3 regions of the Burkholderia sp. MR1-5-21 genome follow, and region 3 is predicted to be linked to each of the others. Evidence: riboswitches for the same ligand, from Rfam matches in the RefSeq annotation. Region 3 holds a riboswitch; each other region holds the start of a gene.
What was found. A riboswitch is a leader RNA that binds a small molecule or an ion and turns the genes downstream of it on or off. The one in region 3 is predicted to bind cobalamin.
Positions count from the first base shown of each region.

Region 1: another riboswitch for cobalamin. It lies ahead of ACV229_RS10365 (CbtB domain-containing protein); the one in region 3 lies ahead of cobA (uroporphyrinogen-III C-methyltransferase).
Region 2: another riboswitch for cobalamin. It lies ahead of ACV229_RS13110 (TonB-dependent receptor domain-containing protein); the one in region 3 lies ahead of cobA (uroporphyrinogen-III C-methyltransferase).

Region 1 covers NZ_JBSAXD010000006.1:21,270-27,176, reverse strand. Annotated here, with positions in the region: gene paaK (phenylacetate--CoA ligase PaaK) at 1-165, shown strand, start outside; gene ACV229_RS10390 (enoyl-CoA hydratase-related protein) at 205-1,005, shown strand; gene ACV229_RS10385 (MarC family protein) at 1,217-1,888, shown strand; gene ACV229_RS10380 (CPBP family intramembrane glutamic endopeptidase) at 2,049-2,915, opposite strand; gene ACV229_RS10375 (VC0807 family protein) at 3,094-3,750, opposite strand; gene ACV229_RS10370 (histidine phosphatase family protein) at 3,812-4,387, opposite strand; cobalamin riboswitch at 4,445-4,678, shown strand; gene ACV229_RS10365 (CbtB domain-containing protein) at 4,669-4,836, shown strand; gene ACV229_RS10360 (CbtA family protein) at 4,849-5,568, shown strand; gene ACV229_RS10355 (GNAT family N-acetyltransferase) at 5,680-5,907, opposite strand, start outside.
Region 2 covers NZ_JBSAXD010000008.1:29,107-35,013, forward strand. Annotated here, with positions in the region: gene ACV229_RS13075 (LysR substrate-binding domain-containing protein) at 1-39, shown strand, start outside; gene lgt (prolipoprotein diacylglyceryl transferase) at 130-1,020, shown strand; gene ACV229_RS13085 (SIMPL domain-containing protein) at 1,112-1,852, opposite strand; gene ACV229_RS13090 (EVE domain-containing protein) at 2,036-2,497, opposite strand; RNA gene ssrS (6S RNA) at 2,788-2,969, opposite strand; gene ACV229_RS13100 (cell division protein ZapA) at 3,051-3,365, opposite strand; gene ACV229_RS13105 (ATPase) at 3,362-3,712, opposite strand; cobalamin riboswitch at 3,879-4,131, shown strand; gene ACV229_RS13110 (TonB-dependent receptor domain-containing protein) at 4,197-5,907, shown strand, end outside.
Region 3 covers NZ_JBSAXD010000002.1:169,466-175,372, reverse strand. Annotated here, with positions in the region: gene ACV229_RS03370 (cobyrinate a,c-diamide synthase) at 161-1,465, opposite strand; gene cobO (cob(I)yrinic acid a,c-diamide adenosyltransferase) at 1,469-2,071, opposite strand; gene ACV229_RS03360 (cobalamin biosynthesis protein) at 2,111-2,485, opposite strand; gene cobA (uroporphyrinogen-III C-methyltransferase) at 2,485-3,219, opposite strand; cobalamin riboswitch at 3,399-3,638, opposite strand; gene ACV229_RS03350 (DUF3857 domain-containing transglutaminase family protein) at 3,724-5,568, opposite strand.

The sequences.
Region 1 (5,907 bases), on a different contig from region 3:
AGCGTCGCTGACGCCGAGCGCCAGGCGATCGCGCGCGAGCTGCAGCACCGGATCAAGACGATGGTCGGCGTGTCTGCGGGCGTGACCGTGCTGCCGGCCGGCGGCATTCCGGCGACCGCGACCGGCAAGGCCAAGCGCGTGATCGACCGGCGCCACGCCGCGTGATGGCGCCCACCTGTTTGATGCGAGGAAACCTGCTTGAAAATCGATGAACTGAAGACCCTGGCCGTTGCCGTCGATGCGCGCGGCATCGCGACCGTCGCGCTGCAGCGCGGCGACGTGCTGAATGCGTTCGACGAGACGATGATCGCCGAACTGACCGACGTGTTCACCGCCCTCGGCGCGCGCGACGACGTGCGCGCGATCGTGCTGCGCTCGGACGGCCGCGCGTTCTGCGCGGGCGCCGACCTGCAGTGGATGCAGCGCGCGAGCGCGAACGACGCGGCGGCGAACCTGCGCGACGCGGAACGCTTCGCCGCGATGATGCGCGCGATCCGGCAGTGCCCGAAGCCGACCGTCGCGCGCGTGCAGGGGCATGCGTTCGGCGGCGGCGTCGGCCTGTGCGCCGCGTGCGACATCGTGATCGCGAGCGATCATGCGCGCTTCGCGGTCAGCGAGGCGCGGTTCGGGATCCTGCCCGCCGTGATCGGTCCGTATCTCGTCGAGGCGGTCGGCCAGCGCCAGGCGCGGCGGCTCGCGCTGACGGCGACCCAGCTGAGCGCAGGCGATGCGGTCGCGATCGGCCTGATCCACCAGGCCGTGCCACTCGAGTCGCTCGACGAAGCACTCGACGGGACGCTCGCCGAACTGAGCCGCAACGGCCCGAATGCGCTGATGGAGATCAAGCGCTTCTTCGATGCGATCGGCGAGTATCCGCCGTCCGACGAACGCGCGGCGTTCACCGCGCAGACGATCTCGCGCGTGCGCGCGACGGCAGAGGCGAAGGAAGGCTTCGCGGCGTTCTTCGCGAAGCGGCCTCCGGCGTGGGAGCCGGGCGCCGCGTAAGCGCGCAGGCGGCGCGGGGTGGCCTCGCGCCGGGGCGGAAAAAACGGTGTGGTCGGTTTGCGCAGGCCGTGCGGGCTTGCATCGCGCAATACCGCCGACGTACGCGGGGCGGCTTGCTGCACCCCGCCGGCCGCCCCGCAAACGGGGACGGTTGCTCTACAATGCGTGACCCGGCGCGCCGCCGACTCCGCCCTGACCGATTCCCCGCCCGATGATCGTCAACCGTCTTATCTCCGAGATCCTGTTCGGCTTCACCGGCCTGATGGGCATCATCAATCCGATCGGCATCGCGTTCCTGTTCCTCGAGCGCACGGAATCGCTGACCGAGCACGAGCGCCACCTGCTCGCGAAGAAGGTCGCGTTCAATTCGTTCATCGTGCTGATCGTCGCGTTCTTCGTCGGCACGCCGGTGCTGCATTTCTTCGGGATCTCGATGGAAGCGCTGCGCATCGGCGGCGGCTTCGCGGTCGCGGTGTCGGGCTGGCGGATGCTGAACGAGCCGGACGTGCCGGGCGGCGGCGACACGCCCGTCAAGCCGATCGACGCGAACGCGATCATGACGCGCGCATTCTTCCCGCTGACCGTGCCGCTGACGACCGGCCCCGGCTCGATCGCGACCGCGATCGCGCTGAACGCGAACCGCACGCACAAGCTGTCGGAATTCATGCTGTCGAGCATCGTGTCGGTCGCGGTGTCCGTGCTCGTCGCCGTCGTGATCTGGCTGACGTACAGCCGCGCGGCGCTCCTCGCACGCTATCTCGGTACCGAAGGCACCAAGGTCGCGATGCGCGTGTCCGCGTTCCTGCTGCTGTGCGTCGGCGTGCAGATCATGCTGACCGGCTTCTCCGAGTTCCTGCAGCCGATCGCCGATCAGATCAAGTAAGTCCCGGGCCTTGGGCGCACGGCCGCCGGTACGCGGCTCGTCCACCGGGCGAGAAGCCCGCTGCGTCGCGCATCGGCGCGAGATCGCCAGGATCGGATGTGCACGGCCGGCGGCAGTCGGCTCACCTGCGGGGCAGGCAGCCCGCTACGTCCGTCGCGCGTCAGCGCGCGGCCGCCAGCATCGGATAAGTGAACAGGCCGAAGTGGACGACGTTCAGCCCGGCATGCGCGAGCGCGGCCGCGAACAGCCCGCCGCGGCGGTAGGCGACGCCGTACCCGACGCCGGCCACCGTGCCGAGCACGATCCATTGCCAGCCGCCCGCCGCATGGGCCGCGCCGAACAGCACGGCGCTCACCGCCAGCGCCGCCCCCGGCCCCCACGCGAACCGGCCGAGCGCACGCGTCAGGCCGCCCTGCAGATAGCCGCGGAACAGCGCTTCCTCGGCGAGCATCACGAACAGCAGGTTGTTCGCGAACCACAGCCAGCCTGACGCCGGCCATTTGGGCGCCCAGCCGACCGTCCCGAACGCGACTGCGCCGGCGAGGCATGCGACCGACGTCGCCAGCGCCGCGACGACACCCGTGCGCACCGCACGCGCCAGCGGAACCGCCGGTGCGATCCACGGCAACACCCACAGCAGCCACAGCCCGGCGAGCGGCTTGTCGAGATTCAGGTACATCGTGAACGGCACGGCGTCCGGCGTGAAACGAACCGGACCGATCGCGCGCGGATTGTGGAAGCCGGGCAGCCAATGCAGGCTGAGCGCAATGGCGAGCACGACGAACGCGGCGTGCGCGGCGGCGCGCACCGCAGGCTGGCGCGCGGCGGACACGCCCCATGCGGCCAGCACGAGCGCGGCCAGCGGCGCCAGTGCGAGCGGCGCGAGCATGCCGAGCGCGAGTGCGCCGGCATAGCCGAGCGCGGCGAGGATCAGGCTGGCGGCGCGCAGCGGGCGGACCCACGCGAGCGCCGCTGCGGCAAACAGGGCAATCCAGGTCGCCGTGAACGGCAGGGGCGGAAAGGACATAAGCGGCGGAGCATTCGTCGGACAAGACGCCGCGCATCATACAGGACGGGGAATCCCGGTTCCCGCCGGGAGCGCGGCGCAAAGGACGGATAATTCGGATTCCCGCCGGGAGGGTGGCATACCGGACGGAGAATCCGGATCCCCGCCGGGAGGGCGGCGCGAGCGCGCCGGGCGGCCGTCAGCGACCGGCGGTTTCGGTCAGGCCGTCGCGGGTCGGGATGTCGACGTTGTTGCGCGTGCGCATCCGCCGCCGGTACCAGAACGTCCACATCAGCAGGCCGCCGAACACCGTATAGCCGATGATCGGCGACACGACCAGCACGCGCTCGACGGTCCAGTTCGCGACCATCCAGCAGCGCAGCAGCATTTCCAGCGTCATGGCGGCGCCCCACACGAAGGTCATCAGGCGCAGGGTCTGGCGCAGCAACGGCTGCTCGTCCCACGCCGCTTCGAAGCGTGCCGCGCCGCCCGCCATTTCGCGGGCCACGGTGGCGCGCGCGAGATAGAAGATCACCGGACGTTCACGCACGAGCGACAGCAGAAACATCACGCCGATCGCGCCGGACGCGAGCGAATCGCGCATCAGCAACGCGCGCGGTCCGCCGCCCAGCGCCATCGCGACGATCGACAGCGCAATGCCGAACAGCACGACGACGCTCACCGCGTCGATGCGGCGTGTGCGGATGAATTCGAAGATGGTCCAGAGGACGGGCGGGATTGCCGACGCGTAGAGCGCGCCGCTTTCGTCGAAATACGGGTGCGCGACGCGGTAGGCGGCCCACGGCAGCACCAAGTTGACGACGAGTTCGAGGATCAGGCCGGCTCGCGGTTTCACAGGACAGATTCCTGGTGAAGGGTTCGGACGCGAATCACGTGCAATCCAGTATATCGGACATTCAGCGGTCGTTCGCGCCGTGCAAGAAGCCGGATATTACGATCCATTCTTGGGCATGCTGCGACAGTTCGACTATCGACAGCGGCGCGATGTCGGCGCGCCACACGGTCGCGGATGCGGCGCCCGACGCATGCGCGATTGCGGCGCGAATCACGGGCGCCGATGCGATCGCGATCACGTCGCCCGAGGTCGGCAACCGGTCGAGCCACGCGCCGACCCGGCGCCGGAGCGCGTCGAACGATTCGCCGCCGTGCGGTGACGCGGACGGATCGGCCAGCCACGCATGCAGGCGTTCAGGCGTCTCGCGCACGACATCGGCGAGCCGCTTGCCACGCCAGCGGCCGTAGTCGATCTCCGCGAGCGCCGGCTCGACGCTCGCATGCAGTTCCAGCGCTTCGGCGGTCTGCCGCGCGCAACGCGCCGGACTGCACAGCACCGTCGCATCGGGCGGCCAAGACCACTGCGCGCGGGCATCCGCGGCTTGTGCGACGCCGCGCGCGTCGAGCGGATCGTCGTCGGGAAACGCGCCCGTGCGCATCGCCCGGGTAGCCGCGTGCGCGACCAGGCGCAGATGCATGCTCATCGCGTGACGGCGCCGTCGCGGCGGACCCGACGCGCGCAGCGGAATGCTTTCTGATCCGGAACGTTCACGCGTACAATCCCCCCGTTGCGAAGTGCGGAAGCCGGTGCAATTCCGGCGCGGTCGCGCCACTGTAATCGGTCACGAACGTTTCCGAAAGCCAGACCTGCCTTCGTCGCTACACCCGATCTTTTCAACCGTTCGTTGGGGCGCGATATCCCCCTGGAGGTTTCATCATGACCGACGCAGTTCTCAAGCCGGCAGTCGCGCCGGCGCCCATTCCCGTCCGGGAACTCCTGCCCTGGGCCGTGTTCGCCGGCCTGCTCCTGTTGCTGGCGCTGTACTTCGTCGGAGCCGAGGAGGGCGCGACGTCGCTCGTCCCCGGCATGTACGTTCACGAATTCGTGCACGACGGCCGCCATCTGCTCGGCTTTCCTTGCCACTGACAGGGGACGCACATGGTTGGGAAGCTGCTGGTACGCGGCATGCTCGCGGGCATCGCCGCGGGTCTGCTCACGTTCTGTTTTGCAAAGGTGGCCGGGGAGCCGCAGGTCAACCAGGCGATCGCGTTCGAAGAGAAGCTCGACGCGGCCAAGGGCGACGCGCCTGAACCCGAGCTGGTCAGCCGCGAGACGCAGGCCGGCCTCGGTTTGTTGACCGGCGTGGTCACGTACGGGGCCGCGTTTGGCGGGCTCTTTGCGCTGACGTTCGCGTATGCGTACGGGCGGGTCGGGCAGATCAAGGCCCGCGCGCTCTCGGCATGGCTCGCGCTGGCCGCGTTCGTCGCGCTCGTCATCGTGCCGAACCTCAAGTATCCGGCCAATCCGCCGTCCGTCGGGGATCCTGACACGATCGGCTTTCGCACCGGGCTGTTCTTCCTGATGATTGCGATCTCGATCGCGGCGATGGTGTTCTCGCTCGGCGTGCGGCGGCATCTGTCGGCGAAGCTCGGCGCATGGAATGCGTCGGTGGCTGGCGGGCTCGTGTTCGTCGCGATCATCGCGTTCGTGCAGTTCGCGCTGCCGGACATCAACGAAGTGCCCGCCGCGTTCCCGGCCGTCGTGCTGTGGAAGTTCCGCGTGGCCGCGATCGGCATGCAGGTCGTGATGTGGACGACGATCGGCCTGCTGTTCGGCGCGCTCGTCGAGCGCAGCGGGTTGATCGGCGCGCGCGCGTAGGCGGCGCGACTTCACCGCTTCGCGCGCCGGGGGCAGCAGAATGCTGGCCCGGCGCGCGTTTCCTCCTCAAGCCCGCCGCGTCGCGCGACGCTGACGGCCGCAGCCCATCCGCTAGCCGAGATCCTTGCGGTACTGGATGAAGCCCGCGTTGTTCGCGAGCCGGTCGTACAGCGCGCGGGCCGTCGTGTTCGTCTCGTGCGTGAGCCAGTACACGCGGCTCGCGCCGGCTTCGCGCGCGTGCGCGTACACGGCCTCGATCAGCGCGCCGCCCGCGCCGCGCCCGCGCGCTTCGGCCGCCGTGAACAGATCCTGCAGATAGCAGTACGGCCCTTCGGTCCA
Region 2 (5,907 bases), on a different contig from region 3:
ATCGACATCGTGCGTGCGCGGGCGTTCCTGAGCGCATGACGCGAACGATGGCGCGCCGGCGTCGTCCAATGCGCGGCGCGCCACGTTTGCGCGCCGTTGCACCGAATTCGAAACCTTCACCGCTAACCCATGATCATTCACCCGAATTTCGACCCCGTTGCGATCCATCTCGGGCCGCTCGCCGTGCGCTGGTACGGGCTCATGTATCTCGTCGGCTTCATTGCCGCGATCGTCGTCGGCCGCGTCCGCCTGAAGCTGCCGCACGTCGCCGCGCAGGGCTGGACCGCGAAGGACATCGACGACATGATGTTCTACGGCGTGCTTGGCACCGTGCTCGGCGGCCGGCTCGGCTATGTGCTGTTCTACAAGGCGAGCTTCTACTTCGCGCATCCGCTCGACATCTTCAAGGTGTGGGAAGGCGGGATGTCGTTCCACGGCGGCTTCCTCGGCGTGACGCTCGCGATGATGCTGTTCGCGTGGCAGCGCAAGCGCAACTGGCTGCAGGTCACCGATTTCGTGGCACCGATGGTGCCGACGGGCCTCGCGGCGGGCCGGCTCGGCAATTTCATCAACGGCGAACTGTGGGGCCGCGTGACCGATCCGGGCGCGCCGTGGGCAATGCTGTTCCCGGGCGCGTCGCGCGACGATGCGGCGTGGCTTGGCGCGCATCCGGAACTCGCCGCGAAGTGGCACCTGAACGACGTGTTCCTGCAATACCAGATGCTGCCGCGCCATCCTTCGCAGCTCTACGAAATTGCGCTCGAAGGCATCACGCTGTTCTTCGTGCTGTTCTTCTTCGCGCGCAAGTCGCGTCCGATGGGGGCGGTGTCCGCGCTGTTCCTGATCGGCTACGGCCTCGCGCGCTTCACGGTCGAGTTCGCGCGCGAGCCGGACGATTTCCTCGGCCTGCTTGCACTCGGCCTGTCGATGGGGCAGTGGTTGTCGCTGCCGATGATCCTCGCGGGCATCGCGCTGATGATCTGGGCGTATCGCCGCCGCGCGGCCGCGGCCACCGCGTGATGCGCTTGCGCGCGTGACGCACCAACGAAAAACGCCGGCCCAGGGGCCGGCGTTTTCGCATCTGGCGTGCAGACTGCCCGCGTTGCTTCAGTTACTTCATCTGCACCGAGCCGTTGACCGTGACCGTCACGGTCGCCTTGCCGCCTTCGACCGCGATCGGCGCGCTCATCTTCGCGCTGTCCATCGCAGGCGCGGCCATCGCCATCATGCGCGGATACGGCTGCACGTTGCGGCCGCTGCCGACGTTCACGTCGCGAATCGAATAGCTGCTGTAGCCGAATGCCTTCGCGGCTTCGTCCGCGCGCGTGCGGAACGACTTGATCGCTTCGGTCGTCAGCTTCTCTTCGGCCGCGCGCTGCGCTTCCGGCGAAAGCGAGAACTCGACGTTCGCAACCTGCATCAGGTTCGACAGCTGGCCCGCGAGCTTCGACGCCGCGGCGAAATCGCGCGACTCGAGCACGACTTCCGTGCGGCCGCGCCATGCGGAGATCTTGCCGTCGCGATCGGTGCTCGGATAGACGGAGAACGCGCCCGTATGCGCGGTCACGCCGGACACGCTCTTCGCTTGTGCGAGCGCGGCGTCGGCGCGCTGGTTCAGCTGGGACGTCAGGCTGCCCGGATCCTTCGCCTGCTCTTCATAGAACAGCGTGATATGGATGATGTCCTGCGGCACTTCGCTGCTCGCCTGCGACGACAGCGACAGCACGCCCGACGGCTGCGGGAAGTGCGGGCTGACAGACTGGGCCTGCGCGGTGGCCGGGGCGAGCGCCAGCGCGGCGGGCACGGCAGCGGCAAGCATCAGGGACAGCGCGAGTGCGGATTTCTTCGTCATTGTTGGACTCCTTGTGCGAGGGCGCGCACGCGGATCGCGCGTGCGCGACGCGGGCGGACCGCGCGAGGAAAAAACGACAGCCGGCCGGATCGGCCGGTCGCGGTTGCTTAGGCCGGGCGACGCGCCGGCGAGTTCCGCACGGGACGCGCATGCTGACCAAATTTGACGTTTGCACGCCCGCGCTTACTTCATCAGCCGTTCGGTGATGAAGCGCCATTCGGCGCGCGTGACGGGCGTGATCGACAGCCGGTTGCCTTTTGCAAGCACGCGCATGTCGGCGAGCTCGTCGTATTCGCGCAGCGCCGCGAGCGGCACGAGCGACGCCTTCTTCACGAAGCGAACGTCGACGAGCAGCCAGCGCGGTGTTTCCTGCGTCGACTTCGGATCGTAATAGGGACTCTTCGGATCGAACTGCGTGGGATCGGGGTAGGGTGTCGACGACACTTCGGCGAGGCCCGCGATGCCAGGCTCGGGGCAGCTCGAGTGATAGAACAGCACGCCGTCGCCGAGCTTCATCGTGTCGCGCATGAAATTGCGCGCCTGATAGTTGCGCACGCCGGTCCAGGGCAGCGTGCGCTGCGGTGCGTTCGCGAGATCGTCGATGCTCGCTTCGTCCGGTTCGGACTTCATCAGCCAGTATTGCATGGATCGTGATCGACGCAGAAAGAGGCAGTCAGGGTCTGTTTGCATACGGAACGCGCATGCGTTGCCACGAGAACGGCCGTTCTCGTGGCAACCCCAAACTTAAAAATCCATTCCACGGGAATGCCCGAAATCGCCCGCATGGCGGCGTCGCTCGTCGCTTGTTTGGCTTGGCCAAACGGCGCTCCTCACTTCTTGCCCTGCGAGCGATTTCGGGCATTCGCATGTGCGTTCCGTATGCAAACAGACCCTGGAAAAGGAAACGGCACCGGGTGAGACCCGGTGCCGTTGGATAGGCCCCCGCCTTAGCCGCTAGGCCGGCATCCTGAACCTAGGGTTCAGAATTGGTCGCAGTTAGCAGCACTTCGGGTACATCAGACAGAGTGACGCGCGCGCCCGTGCTACAAATTTCCGCAACCGTGCACATGGCATTGGTTCAAGGAATATATGACCTTGGCGAACCAGGCAGGGAAGCTGACTGAACTGTGAATCGTTGTGTCCAATTTGACCACCGTTGACCCCGGAGATCAAGGGGAATCGACACATCGATTCGAGGTTACTGCGTCTCGTGCTGTGCGAGCACCGCACCGAGCTTTTCGTTCATCTGGCGCATTGTACGCCGGATTTCTTCCGCCGGAAATGCTTCACCGTGACGCACGCTCGTTTGCAGTCGCAGCAGTTCGGACGCGAGCGACAGCGCCGCCATCACTGCGATGCGATCGGTGCCGCGCACCGAGCTGTTCGAGCGGATCTTCGTCATTTCCGCGTCGACACGCGCGACAGCCTCGAGCAGCGCCGCTTCGGTCTCGGCCGAACAGGCGAGCCGATAGGCCTGGCCGAGAATCGAGACTTCGATCTGCTTGGTGCTCATGCGTGTTCTCCGTGGCTGGCCGCGTCGTCGCTATCGGCGCGCGCCTGTGTATCGAGCAGGTCGAGCTGGTTGTCGGCTTCCGCCACGCTCTTCGAGCGCGGCAGCTTCTCGAGAATCGCGTTCAGTTTCACCTGGGCGTCGTCGATCTTTGCCGACAGCGTGTCGCGTTCGGCCGCGAGCGCATTGCGCTCCTCGCGCAATTGCGCGAGCTCCGCGCGCACCGTGTCTGCTTCCGCGCGCAATTGCGCGACTTGCTCTTCGAGCGCGAGCCGTTCCGAGTGATAGCGCTGGTTCAGTGCAATCAGTCGGCCAATATTTTGAGATAGGGTTTCGAGTTCGTTGAGCATCTGCTGCGTCCTCTAAAGACCCAGCATTTTAGCGCGGAATAACGCGCATTCCGACATCTGTAACGTTTCCAGTCGTAACACCCCTGCTTCTTGCCGCGAATTGGCGAGACAGGGGCCGGTTTCGCGTGCGTGCCGACCGCTTTCTTGACGCTCCCGTGGCCCGCTCCTAAACTGGCGCCGCCTCGGTGCTCGCGCGTACGACGCGCGGTTAAACGGGAAGCAGGGCGCCGGCTCCGCCAGGAGCGGCCAACCTGCGCTGCCCCCGCAACGGTAAGCGGCCGCATCGAACGATGCAGGCCGGCTCGGGTGCGCTCGGCGTGTGCGGTTCGCATGCGAGCGCAGGCCACTGCGCATGAAAGCGCGGGAAGGCGAGCCGGTGTGCCGCCAGCCCGGATACCGGCCGAGGCGGGGAGCCCGTGCGCGGGCTTCATGACGCGCGGCCTGCGGGGAAGCGGGGCGCGCAGCCGTTCACAGGATGTCTTCGATGCTGACCCCAATCGCCCGCACCGCGCTCGGCGCGCTATGCGGGCTGCCGCTCGCCGCCACGGCCCAGACCGTTGCTGCCGATGCCGCTGCACCGGCCGTACCCGCCATACCTGGCACACCCGCTGCCGGCGCGCAGACCGGACAGAATACCGGCGCGCAGCTGCTCGCGCCGGTCGTCGTCACCGCGCGGCGCGCGCCGCAGGCCCTCGCCGATGCGATTCCGCAAACGACCGTGTTCGACGCGCAGGACATCGCTGCGCATCCGGGCGCCGACCTGCCGACGCTGCTCGCGTTCGCACCAGGCGCGCAGATCGTGCGCAACGGCGGCCCCGGCGCGAGCGCGACGCTGTTCTTGCGTGGCGCGCAATCGACGCAATCGCTCGTGCTGATCGACGGCGTGCGCGTCGATTCCGCGAGCCTCGGCGCCGCGCAGCTGAGCCAGTTGCCGCTCGACCAGATCGAGCGGGTCGAGGTCGTGAACGGCAACGTGTCGTCGCTGTACGGCTCTGGCGCGATCGGCGGTGTCGTGCAGGTGTTCACGAAGGAAGGCGGCAATCATCCGCCGCGTTTCAATTTCGCGGTCGGCCTCGGCAGCTACGGCACGCAGACGCAGCAGGCGGGCGTGTCGGGCCGGCTCGACGCCGACGGCAAGACGACCTTCAGCGTGTCGATCGCGCGCAACAAGGACAACGGCTTTTCCGCGCTCGATCCGGCGAAGCAGCCGAATGCGAACCCGAATGCGAACGGCTACCTGAACGAGAGCGTCACCGCATCGCTGCGGCATCGCTTCGACGATCGCTGGGATGCGGGCATCACGTACTTGCAGTCGAACGGCAACAACAGCTACGACAACGCGTTCGGCGTGCCGACCGACCTGAACACCCTGTACTCGCGCGTGCAGCAGGCACGCGTGTTCGCGAACGGCAAGCTGTTCGACTGGTGGACCACGCATGTCAGCGTCGCGACCGGCAACGACCGCAGCCAGACGGAGCTGAACGGCGTCTACACTGACCACTTCAATTCCGACAACCGCCAGTACACGTGGCAGAACGATTTCCGGATCGCGCCCGACCACATGATCCAGGCTGGCTATGAGCGGCTCGACCAGCAGTTCATGTCGAACGTGTATTCGGCGCCGCAACGCCACGTGAATTCCGGCTGGCTCGGCTACACGGGACGCATCGGCCGCCAGCAGTTCCAGGCGAGCCTGCGGCGCGACCAGTATTCGGATTTCGGCGGCGCGAACTCGTACTATCTGGGCTATGGTCTCGACCTCACCGATCGCTGGAAAATCACCGCCAGCTATTCGGATGCGTTCCGCGCGCCGAGCTTCAACGACCTCTATTACCCGATCGCCGGGAATCCGTCGATCCAGCCCGAGCGCAGCCATTCGGTCGAGGCCGCGCTGCAATATGCGTCGAACGCGGTGGGTGTGGTGCGCCTCACCGCGTTCCAGACGCGCTATTCGAACCTGATCGACTACCGGCCCGAGGCGAACAGCTTCTTCTATGTCGCGCAGAATGTCGGCCGCGCGAAGGTGCAGGGGCTCGAAGGCTCGTGGCAAGGGCACGTCGGCGCGACCGACGTGCGGGTTGCCGCCACCTTGCAGAACCCGATCGACGAAACGCAGAATCAGGACCTGGACCGGCGCGCGCGGCGGTTCGCGTCGGCGGCGGTGAGCCGCGCGTTCGGCCCCGTGCGCGTCGGCG
Region 3 (5,907 bases):
GCGCGGTGCCGCGGCTTGCCGGACTGAGCAGCCCCATCGTGGCGGTGCGACCCGCCGCAACGCGTGCGCGGGTCTGCATCGGACGATCAGCACGCGCGGTGATTCCGGGGCAGCGCCTCGTTCCGCATGTGATCCGCTCGTTCGCGGACGCGTCCTTCCCTCAAAACGCGTCACCGTCGAACAACGCTGCCGCCGCAAGCGGATTCGACGGCCAGTACATGTGCATGTAGGTCGCGACGATCGATCCCGTCCGATAAACCGCCTCGCCGCTGCCTGAATTGCCGTCCGGGCGGACAGCCGCCGCGACCGGCGCAAGCGGCGTGTCGAGCCGCGAATAGTGGAACGTATGCCCGCGCATCGGCCCGGCGCGCGTGTCGAGCTGCTGCATCCCCAATGCCGCGAAGCGGCGCTGCATCGTTGCGTGGCCGGGCAGCAGGCCGAGCATCGGCGTCGCTGCACCGTCCACGTCGGTCAACGATTCGCACAGATACACCATCCCGCCGCATTCGGCGACGATCGGCTTGCCGGCCGATGCATGCGCGCAGATCGTCCGCGCGCTCGTCACGTTCGCCGCGAGCGTCGCCGCATGCAGTTCCGGATAGCCACCCGGCAGGAACAGTGCGTCGCAATCGCCGGGGACGGGCTCGTCGGCAAGCGGCGAGAAGAACCGCAACTGCGCGCCGAGCGCTTCGAGCAGTGCGAGATTCGCCGGATAGATGAACGAGAACGCGACATCGCGTGCGATCGCGATGCGCTTGCCCGCCAGCACGTGCGGCAGCGGCGCGATGTCGTCCGGCGCCGCGAACGCGACGGCGGGCGGCAGTTCGGCCAGTGCGGTCTGCGCGAGTGCGTCGGCCGCGCGGTCGAGCCGCGCGTCGAGGTCGTCGATGTCGTGCGGTTGATGCAGCCCGAGATGACGCTCGGGCAACGCGATGCCCGCGTCGGCCGGCACGTGGCCGAGCCAGCGCAGGTCGCCGGGCAGCGCTTGCTGCAGCAATTCGGCATGACGCGCGGAACCGACGCGGTTCGCGAGCACGCCGTGGAACGGCAAGCCTTCACGAAAATGCGCAAGGCCGAATGCGATCGCCGCGAAGGTCTGCGCCATCGATTTCGCGGAAATCACCGTGACGACCGGCACGCCGAATGCCGCTGCGAGATCCGCGCTGCTCGGCGTGCCGTCGAACAGCCCCATCACGCCTTCGATCAGGATCAGGTCGGCGTCGCGCGCCGCATCGGCGAGCAGCGTGCGGCAGCCGGCTTCACCGACCATGCCGAGGTCGAGCGCATGCACGGGCGCGCCGCTCGCGCGTTCGAGCAGCATCGGATCGAGAAAATCCGGCCCGGTCTTGAACACGCGCACGCGGCGGCCGAGCCGGCGATGCAGCCGCGCGAGACCGGCCGTCACCGACGTCTTGCCCTGGCCGGACGCGGGCGCGCTGACGAAGAGCGCAGGGCAGGCGCGCATCGCTCAGAACTCCACGCCGCGCTGCGCCTTCACGCCCTGTTCCTTGTACGGATGCTTGACGAGCCGCATCTCGGTGACGAGGTCGGCGGCTTCGACGAGCGCATCGGGCGCGTGCCGGCCGGTCACGACGACATGCAGCGAAGCGGGGCGGGCCGCGAGCGTCGCGAGCACTTCGTCGAGCGGCAGGTATTCGTACTTGAGCACGGTGTTCAGCTCGTCGAGGATCACCATCTGGTAGTCGCCGCTTTCGATCATCCGGCGCGCTTCGTCCCAGCCCTTGCGCGCGGTCGCGATGTCGGCGTCGCGGTTCTGCGTGTTCCACGTATAGCCGTCACCCATCGTCACGAAGTCGCACTGCGCGACCGCGCCGAGGAAATCGCGTTCGGACGTATGCAGCGCGCCCTTGATGAACTGCACGACGCCGAGCCGCATCCCGTGGCCGAGCACGCGCACGGCCATGCCGAACGCGGCCGTGCTCTTGCCCTTGCCGTTGCCGGTGTTGACGATCAGCAGGCCCTTTTCGTTGACGGCGGCGGCCTGCTTCTTCTCGTGGCCGGCGCGGCGGCGTTCGGTCATCCGCTGATGCGCTTCGGGATCGGTTTTCATCGGAGTTCGTCCTGTCGTAACAAAGGGTTCAAAGCGGGATCACAGCGGGCCGGCGAGCGCGACCGTCACGCCGTCCCGTGCGAGTTTCGGGCCGAGTAGCCGGCCGCGCGGCGCGGCGAGCCGCGCGCACGGCTCCGCGATGCCCGCCACGCCGAAGCGGGCGAGCGCGGCCGCCGACGGCTCGCTCGCCGCGAGTTCGGGATGCGCGGCGAGCTGCGCCGCGCCGAACGCGACGAGCGGCCAGCCGCGCCGTGCGCACAGCGTGCGCAGCGCGCGTGCGCTGGATTTTTCGGCGAGCGTCGCGACGACGGCCGGCTGCGCGTCCGGATGCCGCGCGAGCGCCGCGCGGACCGCGGCGTCGAGCTGCGCGGCGCTGACGCCCGCGCGAAAGCCGAGACCGAGCGCGACCTGCATCACGCAGGCTCCGGCGCTGTGCCGCCCGCCAGCGCCGCGACGCGGCCGATCACGACGATCGCGGGCGAGCCGATGCCGGCTGTGCCGACTGTCGAGACGACGGTCGCGAGCGTCGCCAGTGCGTGACGCTGCGCAGGCCGCGTCGCCGATTCGATCGCCGCGCACGGCGTGTCGTCCGGCAGGCCGCCGGCCTGCAGCGCGGCGACGATCGCGCCGAGGCGGCGGATGCCCATATAGATCACGAGCGTCATCCGGGTGGCGGCGAGCGCTGACCAGTCGGGCTCGTCGTCGCCCGCGCCGTGCCCGGTCACGAAAATCACGCCCTGCGCGTCGCCGCGATGCGTGACCGGAATGCCGAGCGCGGCCGGCGCGGCGATGCCGGCCGTGATGCCGTTCACGACCTCGACCGGAAACCCCGCTGCGCCGAGCGCGATCAGCTCCTCGCCGCCACGGCCGAACACGAACGGGTCGCCGCCTTTCAGGCGCGCGACGCTGCGGCCCGCGCGCAAGTGCGCGAGCATCGCGGCGACGATCGTTTCCTGCGGCGTCGATGCGTGGCCGCCGCGCTTGCCGACGTGCTCGATCAGCGCATCGGCGCGCGCATGCTGCAGGACGTCGGGATTCACGAGATCGTCGACGAGCAGCACGTCGGCCGCGCCGATCGCGCGCACGGCCTTGAGCGTCAGCAGGTCGGCGTCGCCGGGGCCGGCGCCGATCAGCCACGCGCGGCTCATCGGAGGCAGCACGGCGCGAACCGTGTCGAAGCGGGGGAAAGCGGCGAACGGACGGCGCGAAACCGGCCTGCGGAATGGCGATGCATAGCAGAATGAAAGCAGCCCGCTCGAAGCGGGCATAAGCGCACGATACGCGCACACGATCCGTCCCCCGCGGATCGGGCGTTCGGCAAGCGACTCGCTCACCCCTTGCGTCGGCCGGTATCCGGGCTGACCGCTTGCCAGGCCGCGGCCTTCCCACCCGAGGCAGGCGGGCAGTGGCATCGTGGGCGACCTGGGCGCGTGCGCTCGAAAGCGCATCGCGCGGGCGGCGTACCGTTGCGGGGACAGCACAGGCCGGGCGGACGTCCGCCTCCTGTTTCCCGTTTGACTGCATGTGCGGAATGCGCATGCGAGCACCGAACGCGGCGCATACGATAGCACAGCGCGCCGGCGCAAACGCAGGCGGGGCCGGCGCTCGCCAGCCCGCGACGGCGTGCGATGCGCGGGCCGCCGCGGTACCGGTCAGCGATACAGGATCTGCCGCTTCAGGTCCTTCGAGATGCTGCGTGCGGCGTCCGCCCACTCGGCGAGCTTCGCGCCGCTGCATACGTTGCCGCCGAGGTCGCGATCGAGCACGCGCGACACGTCGACGGTCCGGCCGTCCCGGCGATAGGTCGAGCGGTACGTGATTTCGCCGGCGCGGACGTCGACATCGGGCGGAATCGCGAGTATCTCGACGTCGGCCGGCAGCGTGATCCGGTAGCGCTCCTCGAGCCGCGTTCCGGCGCATACGCCTTCGAAACGCTTGTCCTTCTGCTGAAGGACGAAGTCGGCGAACTCGCGGATCCGCCCGAAATTCGGCAGCGACGGCACCGCGAACGCCGCAGGGCCCGGCATCAGCGACAACTGGTTCAGCGTGCCGCGCAGCGCGATCGAGAATGGCTGGTCGAGTGCGTCGAGATGATGCGGGGTCATCTGCAACTCGCCGGAAAGACCGGAGCGGCGCAGCATCTCGTCGGCAAGCCGTTTCGGCTGCACGTACCGGAACATCTGCCGCGCGTGCTGGACGGCCTGGCCGTCGAGCGCGATGTCGCCCGTCATCGTCGCGTTGCCGTCGCGGTCGAGATCGAGCGTGTAGGCGAGCTGCGAACGGCTGTTGCGGCCGTTTTGCGGCGGCGTGCGGATCACGTTGCCCGTCGCGGTGTCGAGCGCGGGCTTGCCGCTTGCCTCGAACGGCAGCGCGCCGAACGGCAGCACACCGGCCGTCGTATCGGCAAACACGTCGAATTCGGGCAGCCACACGATCGCGTGATTGAACGTCAGCACGTCCGGCGCGTCGGGCAGGCGGTAGCGATCGCCGAGGTTGACCAGCACCGCGCGGCTCTCGATGCGCTTCGCCGCGAGCAGCGCGGACAGCAGCGTCACCTGGTCCTTGCAGTCGCCGTAGCGGTTCGCGAGCACGTCGTTGGCCTGATGCGGGACCACGGGGCCGGCGCCGAAATACACGCCGACGTAGCGGATGTTGCGGGCGACCCACGCGTACAGCCGCATCGCCTGCTCGCGACGGTCGTCGACGCCCGCGGTGATCTGATCCGCGAGCGTCTGGATCGCGACGGCGGGCGCCTGCTTGTCGGCGGCGCGCGCCTGATACGCGCGCGCGATGTCCGCATACCCCGAGAAATTGCTCGCGATGAAGACGGGACCGACGTCCGTCCACGCGACCGTGTTCGCCTGTTCTTCGATCGGGCCCGGCGCGGGCGTTTCGTAGTGGTACGCGCGAATCCGGCGCCCGTCGCGCGTCGCATCGGAAGTCGCGCGCATCCCGCGCGCGTCGATCGCGACAGCCATGCCGGCCGGCGTGTCGAGCGTGACGTTCGCGGCGCGGTAGTCCTCGATCGGTGGAAACGCGAGCTGCACGCTGAATTTGCCGGGGAACAGCGTATCCGTGTCGGTCAGCGTGTACGAAAGCCGGATCGAGTCGCCTTTCGCGAGCGCGGGAAACGCGACGATGCGCAGGTGCTCGGCGCTGAATTGCGGCGCCGCGACCGTGACGGGCGCCGGCCGGTCGAAGATGCCGTGCTGGACATCGACCGGCACCGTCGAGCCGTCGGCGTGCACCGTCTGTGCGGTGTTGACGGCGAGCGTCTGAAGCTGCGCGTTGTACGGCAGCACGTACTGGCCGAAGCGGGCGATCGCCGCGTCCGTCAGCAGCTTGATCGACAGATCGACCTGTGCGGTGCGCTTGCCGGATGCGTCGACCCTGATCGTGTTGTCGAGTCGCTCGACCTGGTAGTCGGCGGCGAAAGCAGGCGAAATCTTGAGCAGCAGCGCCGCGATGCCGTAGTGGGCAATACGCGAGAGAGTCATGTCGGTCCCCGTGGTTGGAAGGTTGGTGACGCCGGCTGCGAAAGCCTGGATGAGCCTGAATGAGAAAAACGAAGAGGATGAAAATGACGACCGGGCCTGCCGGCCGGTTTCCCCCGTATCGGCCTTCGGCAGCGGCGCGAACACCGGATCGACCCTATCCAAGCCGCTCAGTGGCGTCAATTGTCTGAGTATTCGGCGGGCGGCTGCACGGCGGCCGGATACCGTCCGGTGCCGCACGCAGTCGACCCGGCTTCCCGGGCGGCAGTTTGAACGACTGTCAATTGCGCACGCCGGTTCTCCGGGGACCGGAACGTCGGATCGCCGCTGCAGCCGTCCCCG